2 regions of the Halomonas chromatireducens genome follow, and region 1 is predicted to be linked to the other one. Evidence: predicted binding sites of a transcription regulator. Region 1 holds the regulator's gene; the other holds the start of a gene.
The links. The regulator PhoB, encoded in region 1, activates phosphate uptake and scavenging genes when phosphate is short. The targets are predictions, from matches to a motif close to TGTCATANNNNTGTCANA.
Positions count from the first base shown of each region.

Region 1 (3,417 bases):
CGGCGTACTGGCGGCCATCTACCTGCGCGAGTACGCCAAGCAGGGCCCGCTGCTCAAGTTGATCCGGATCTCGGTCTACAACCTCGCCGGGGTGCCCTCCATCGTCTACGGGGTGTTCGGCCTGGGCTTCTTCGTCTACACCCTGGGCGGCTCCCTCGATGAGCTGTTCTATTCCGACCGCCTGCCCTCGCCCACCTTCGGCTCGCCGGCGCTGATCTGGGCTTCGCTGACCCTGGCGCTGCTGACCCTGCCGGTGGTGATCGTCTCCACTGAGGAGGGCCTGGCGCGGATTCCCTCCTCGGTGCGCCAGGGCAGCCTGGCCCTGGGGGCGACCAAGTCCGAGACGCTGTGGAAGGTGGTGGTGCCGCTGGCCACCCCGGCGATGATGACCGGAATGATCCTGGCCATTGCCCGGGCGGCGGGCGAGGTGGCGCCGCTGATGCTGGTGGGCGTCGTCAAGCTGGCGCCGACGCTGCCGGTGGATGGCAGCTTCCCCTTCGTGCATCTGGATCGCCAGATCATGCACCTGGGCTTTCATATCTACGACGTCGGCTTCCAGAGCCCCAACGTCGAAGCCGCGCGGCCGCTGGTCTACGCCACGGCGCTGGTGCTGGTGATCCTGATCATCGTGCTCAACATGACCGCCATCAGCATCCGTAACCGGCTGCGCGAGCGCTACCGCGCCGCGTCCGATTGACGCCAACCCGACTGCATGGCGACGGCCTGGGCCGTCGCCACAACACCCAAGAGGCGAGAGATGACTACCATGACGTCAGCCATGACCACCGCCAGCCATCGCGACGCCATGCTCGGCATGGGCAAGACCACCTTCAAGGTGCGCGACCTCAACCTGTTCTACGGCAAGGACCAGGCGCTCAAGGGCATCGACCTGGATATCCCGGCCAACAAGGTGACCGCCTTTATCGGCCCCTCGGGCTGCGGCAAGTCGACCCTGCTGCGCTGCTTCAACCGCATGAACGACCTGGTCGACATCTGCCGCATCGAGGGCGAGATCCTGCTCGACGACGAGAATATCTACGCCCGCGGCGTGGATGTCGCCGAGCTGCGCCGCAAGGTGGGCATGGTGTTCCAGAAGCCCAATCCCTTTCCCAAGTCGATCTACGAGAACGTCGCCTACGGCCTGCGCCTGCAGGGCGTCAACAGCAAGTCGGTGCTCGACGAGGTGGTCGAGCGCTCGCTGCGTGGCGCGGCGCTGTGGGACGAGGTCAAGGACCGGCTCGGCGACAACGCCTTCGGCCTCTCCGGCGGCCAGCAGCAGCGCCTGGTGATCGCCCGGGCCATCGCCATCGAGCCGGAGGTGATCCTGCTCGACGAACCGGCCTCGGCGCTGGACCCGATCTCGACGCTGAAGATCGAGGAACTGATCCACGAGCTCAAGGAGCAGTACACCATCCTCATCGTCACCCACAACATGCAGCAGGCGGCCAGGGTCTCCGACTACACAGCCTTCATGTACCTGGGCGACCTCGTCGAGTTCGGCGAGACCAACACCATCTTCACCGAGCCCGAGAAGAAGCAGACCGAGGATTACATCACCGGACGCTATGGATGATGCCGGCACCCACCGTCGTCACTTCCATTGGGTCGCCGGGTGCGATAGCGCTGTCATCGAAATGACATGATATCGTGCTGTTATCGTCATCGACCCGCTACTGAGCTAGAGGCCCCGAATGACAGCCAAGACCGTTCTGATCGTCGATGATGAAGCGCCGATCCGCGAAATGATTGCCGTGGCCCTGGAAATGGCCGACTACCGTGTGCTCGAGGCCGACAACGCCCAGACCGCCCACGCCATGGTCGTCGACCACCAGCCCGACCTGCTGTTGCTCGACTGGATGATGCCCGGCACCAGCGGGATCGAACTGGCCCGTCGCCTCAAGCGCGAGACCGCCACCAGCGAGCTGCCGGTAATCCTGCTCACCGCCAAGGGCGAGGAGGACAACAAGATCCTGGGGCTCGAGGCCGGCGCCGACGACTACATCACCAAGCCCTTCTCGCCGCGGGAACTGGTGGCCCGGCTCAAGGCCGTGCTGCGCCGTTCCACCCCGAAGGGGGTGGAAGACCTTGTCGAGGTCGAGGGGCTCGAGCTCGACCCGGTCAGCCACCGGGTCAGCGCCAACGGCAAGTCGCTGGAAATAGGGCCCACCGAGTACCGCCTGCTGCAGTTCTTCATGACCCACCAGGAGCGAGCCTATACCCGCGGCCAGCTGCTGGACCAGGTGTGGGGCGGGAATGTCTATGTCGAGGAGCGCACCGTGGACGTGCATATCCGTCGCCTGCGCAAGGCCCTGGGCGATGACCACCAGCATCTGATCCAGACCGTGCGTGGCACCGGCTACCGTTTTTCCATCAAGGTCTGACATGCGCCTATGGAGCCATGAAATCTGGCGGCTAGGGCTGTTGGCCGGGGCCGGCGGCCTGATCGGCTGGTTCTTCTCGGCCTTCGGGCTCGGCCTTGCCGCCGGCATGGGCGTCTACCTTTACCGCCACCTGCGCCGGCTTCGCGCCCTTCACCGCTGGCTCACCCGCAACCCCCAGGCCGAGCCACCCGCCGCCAATGGCCTGTGGGGGGAGCTGTTCGATCGGCTCTACCGCTATCAGAAAGGCCAGCGCCATACCCAGGAGCGGCTACGTACCACGCTCAAGCGCATCCAGGAGTCCTCCGAAGCCATGCGCGACAGCGTGGTGATGCTCGACCAGCATGGCGACCTGGAGTGGTGGAACGGCGCCGCCGACCGCATGCTGGGCCTGCGCACCCACCAGGATCGCGGCCAGCACATCACAAATCTGGTACGCGATCCGCGCTTCGTCGCCTACTTCAATGCCCGCGACTACCGTGACCCCCTCACGCTGCCCTCGCCCATCGACGAGCGGATGGTCCTGCAGATCCAGATCACCCTCTACGGTGACGACGAGCGCCTGTTGATGGCGCGGGACATCACGCGCCTGCATCGCCTGGAGCAGATGCGGCGCGACTTCGTCGCCAACGTCTCTCACGAACTGAGGACCCCGCTGACCGTGCTGGCCGGCTATCTCGAGACCTACGCCGACAACGCCGACCAGCTGCCACCCCGCCTCGCCCGCAGCCTCGCCCAGATGCAGGGACAGACCACGCGCATGCAGAGCCTGGTCAACGACCTGCTGCTGCTGTCACGACTGGAGCTCGAGCAGAGCGGTGACGACCACGCGCCGCTGGACATGAGCGAGCTGCTCGAGAGCGTCCGCCACGATGCCGCAGCGCTCGCCAACGGCCAGCAGCAGATCTCGGTGGAAATCGACGAGCAGCGGCCGCTGCTCGGCAGCGAACAGGAGATACGCAGTGCGGTATCGAACCTGGCTTACAACGCCGTGCGCTACACCCCGGCAGGCAGCCAGATCGTCCTGCGCTGGAAGGCG
Region 1 covers NZ_CP014226.1:3,306,091-3,309,507, reverse strand. Annotated here, with positions in the region: gene pstA (phosphate ABC transporter permease PstA) at 1-697, shown strand, start outside; gene pstB (phosphate ABC transporter ATP-binding protein PstB) at 815-1,573, shown strand; gene phoB (phosphate regulon transcriptional regulator PhoB) at 1,692-2,381, shown strand; gene phoR (phosphate regulon sensor histidine kinase PhoR) at 2,383-3,417, shown strand, end outside.

Region 2 (3,417 bases), 950 kb from region 1:
AGGTGAAGCGTTCGCCACCGGCGGCAAGGAAGCTCTCCTTGATCTCCTCTTCGATCTCCTCGAGGGTCTCGACGCAGTCGGCTGAAAAGGCAGGCGATACCACCGCGATATGCTTGTGGCCGCGGCGGGCCAGTTCGGCCACATGCTCTACCGTGGCCGGCCCCACCCACTCCTCCGGACCGAACTTCGACTGGAATGCGGTGACGATGGCATCGTCGGGCCAGCCCAGGCGCTCCTTGAGCAGTCGCGTCGTCTTCTGGCACTGGCAATGGTAGGGGTCACCTTCCATCAGATAGCGTTTCGGAACACCATGATAGGATGCCACCAGTACCTCCGGCGGCGTTTCGGCGGCAGCGTAGCCCTCCTCCACCGAGGCTGCCAGCGCATCGAGATAAGCCGGCTCATCGAAATAGGCCGGCACGGTACGAAACGCCGGCTGCCATTTGAGCTTCATTAGCGTACGAAATGCCTGGTCGTTGGCCGTGGCGGTGGTCGGCGAGGCGTACTGGGGATAGAGCGGAAAGAACAGGATACGATCGCAGCCCTGCGCCTGCATCCGACGCAGCACGCTGTCGGTGGAGGGGTTGCCGTAGCGCATGCAGAAATCGACCACTACCTGATCGCCATACAGTGCCTCGAGCTCTTCGGCGACCTTGCGGGTCTGTTCCCTGGTGATGGAAAGTAACGGACTTTCATCCCTCTCGGTGTTCCAGATACCGCGATAGGCCCGGCCGGAGCTGAAAGGTCGCTTGGAGAGGATAATCAGTTGCAGCAGTGGCTGCCACTTCCAGTCCGGATAGTCCACCACCCGCTTGTCGGAGAGGAACTCATTGAGGTAGCGACGCATCGACCAGTAGTCGGTGGCATCCGGCGTGCCCAGGTTCGCCACAAGAACCCCGACCTTCCGCTTCGCCACGGGCGGATGGTCCTCTGCCGCATGGGCCAGCCGCCCCTTGCCGGGCTGATCCTGTTCCACTCCCGCTGAGGTCATGCACGCTGCTCCTTCTGGTCAATGACGGATAATGGTCGGTGACTCACGACAGCGGACAGTTTATCAGGCCAGGCGCCCGGAAGGGGTAAAAAGCTGTACTCGATCAAAAAACTGTACAGCTTGCGAAGAGCGCTGTTGCCAGGCTGGCAACCGGATCAATCAGAAAACCAGAGGCATGCGTGAGGTCAAGGGATCCTGATAATGAGCCTCACGACCGACGACTTCGTCATGAGGCACATGCTGTACCAGGAAGGCACGGTGGATTCCGGCCCGCTGGAGTTCCAGATACACATCCTCCAACGAGCGAAACACGACTGGCTTGGTGCGCCTTGTCAGCAGGTGCCGGGCGCCTTCCATATCCTCCAGTTCAACCTGATAGCAGTGACTGCCCGCGTGAGTAATGACGCGAATTTCGTAGTTATCGTGATTGGCCGCAAAGGCCTTGAGATCATTGAAGTCCATGGTTCCCTCCATGTAACGGACATTGAATGGCGCAATATCAGATGCAGCTCGGGCACAGCATGACTGCGCCCGATGGCATTAGCATGACAGTAGCATATTGAAAGTGAGACTACCGGACAGCGGAAGGGTTCCGTGATATGGGACTCAGGCAGCCGGTATTACGCTAGAATCGCCAAGAGGCAGTTAATCTTGCGTCAGACCGACAGCGGAAGGGCTACTGATAATCTGAGGGATCGATAGCCTTGGCCAGCGAACGGCGATCCACCCACTTACCCGCCTTGGTCTCCTTGTAGCGAAACACCACGCGGTCACCAACGGACACCGCGAGTTCGGCATCTTCGGTCTGATAGCTGTATGCCTCGCCCTCCACAACCAGCTGGAAGCGGTAGAGGTCAGGCATCCCCAGCCACTCCTTGAAAGGGCCTTCCCGCTCCAGCGATTGCAGTTCGCCACGCGCCTCCAGCTTCGGAGCGCGCTGCTGTTTGCCGCGTCTGAATCCGCTTGCCATGCTACCTCCTGGTGATCTGTCGGGGGTCGGCATTATACGGTGCCCACTCGCAGGCTCAAGGCCCCGGAAGAGGATCAACTTCCAAACGACTCGCCATAGGTGTCAGGTGCTAGATCCTCGAAGCGGGTATAGCGCCCGATAAAGGCCATATGCACCGTACCGATGGGGCCGTTACGCTGCTTGCCGATGATCAGCTCTGCTAGCCCCTGATTATCGGGGTTATCCGGATTATAGACTTCGTCGCGGTAGACGAAGGCAATGACATCCGCATCCTGCTCGATGGCGCCGGATTCACGCAGATCCGACATCACCGGCCGCTTGTTGGGGCGCTGTTCAAGCGAGCGGTTGAGCTGCGACAAAGCCACTACCGGGCAGCCGAACTCTTTCGCCAGGCCTTTCAGGGAGCGGGAGATTTCCGATATCTCGCCGGTCCGGTTTTCAGAAAAGCCCGGGATCTGCATCAACTGAAGGTAGTCGATCATGACCAGCGCCATATTGCCGTGCTCACGGACCAACCGGCGAATACGCGAGCGCATCTCGTTGGGTGACAGCGCTGCCGTGTCGTCGATGAACAGCTGCTTGTCCTTGAGCAAGTTCACCGCCGAGGTCAGCCGTGGCCAATCCTCGTCCTCCAACTGTCCGGTACGCACGCGCGTCTGGTCAATGCGACCCAGCGACGACAGCATGCGCAGCATCAACGATTCGGCAGGCATCTCCATGGAGAAGACCATGACCGGCTTGTCACTGGCGATCACCGCATGCTCGACCAGATTCATGGCGAAGGTGGTCTTGCCCATGGAGGGGCGTCCGGCAATGATCACCAGGTCGGATGGCTGCAAGCCAGTTGTCATTTCGTCGAGATCACGAAAGCCGGTGGACAGGCCCGTCATCTCACCCTGCATGTTGAACAGCTCGTCGATGCGATCCACCGCCTTGGCCAACAGCTCGCTCATGCCGATGGGGCCGCCCGACTTGGGACGTTCTTCGCTGATCTGGAAAACCAATCGTTCGGCCTCGTCGAGCAGCTCATCGGCCGGCCGGCCCTGCGGGCTGAAAGCGCCATCGGCGATCTGGCTGGCCGCCCGGATAAGCTTGCGCAAGGTGGCTCGCTCGCGAACGATATCGGCATAGGCGCGAATATTGCTGGCCGACGGCGTATTGCGCGCCAGTTCGGCCAGGTAGGCGAGACCACCGATGGTACCGAGCTGGTCACGCCCTTCCAACGCCTCGGAGAGCGTCACCACATCCAGCGGCTGGCTGGCTTCTGCCAGACCGGTCATCGCATTGAAAATCAGGCGATGCTCGTAGCGATAGAAATCGTCCGCCACCAGCCGCTCGGCCACGGTATCCCATGCCTGATTATCGAGCATCAGTCCGCCCAGCACCGACTGTTCCGCCTCAAGCGAGTGAGGCGGCATCTTCAGGGCAGCGGTTTCCTGATCCAACTCGAGGGTTT
Region 2 covers NZ_CP014226.1:2,354,346-2,357,762, forward strand. Annotated here, with positions in the region: gene hemH (ferrochelatase) at 1-991, opposite strand, end outside; gene LOKO_RS10925 (DUF6482 family protein) at 1,151-1,453, opposite strand; gene LOKO_RS10930 (hypothetical protein) at 1,668-1,961, opposite strand; gene dnaB (replicative DNA helicase) at 2,036-3,417, opposite strand, start outside.
Region 2: the regulator PhoB is predicted to act here: its motif matches at 1,525-1,542, upstream of LOKO_RS10925 (DUF6482 family protein).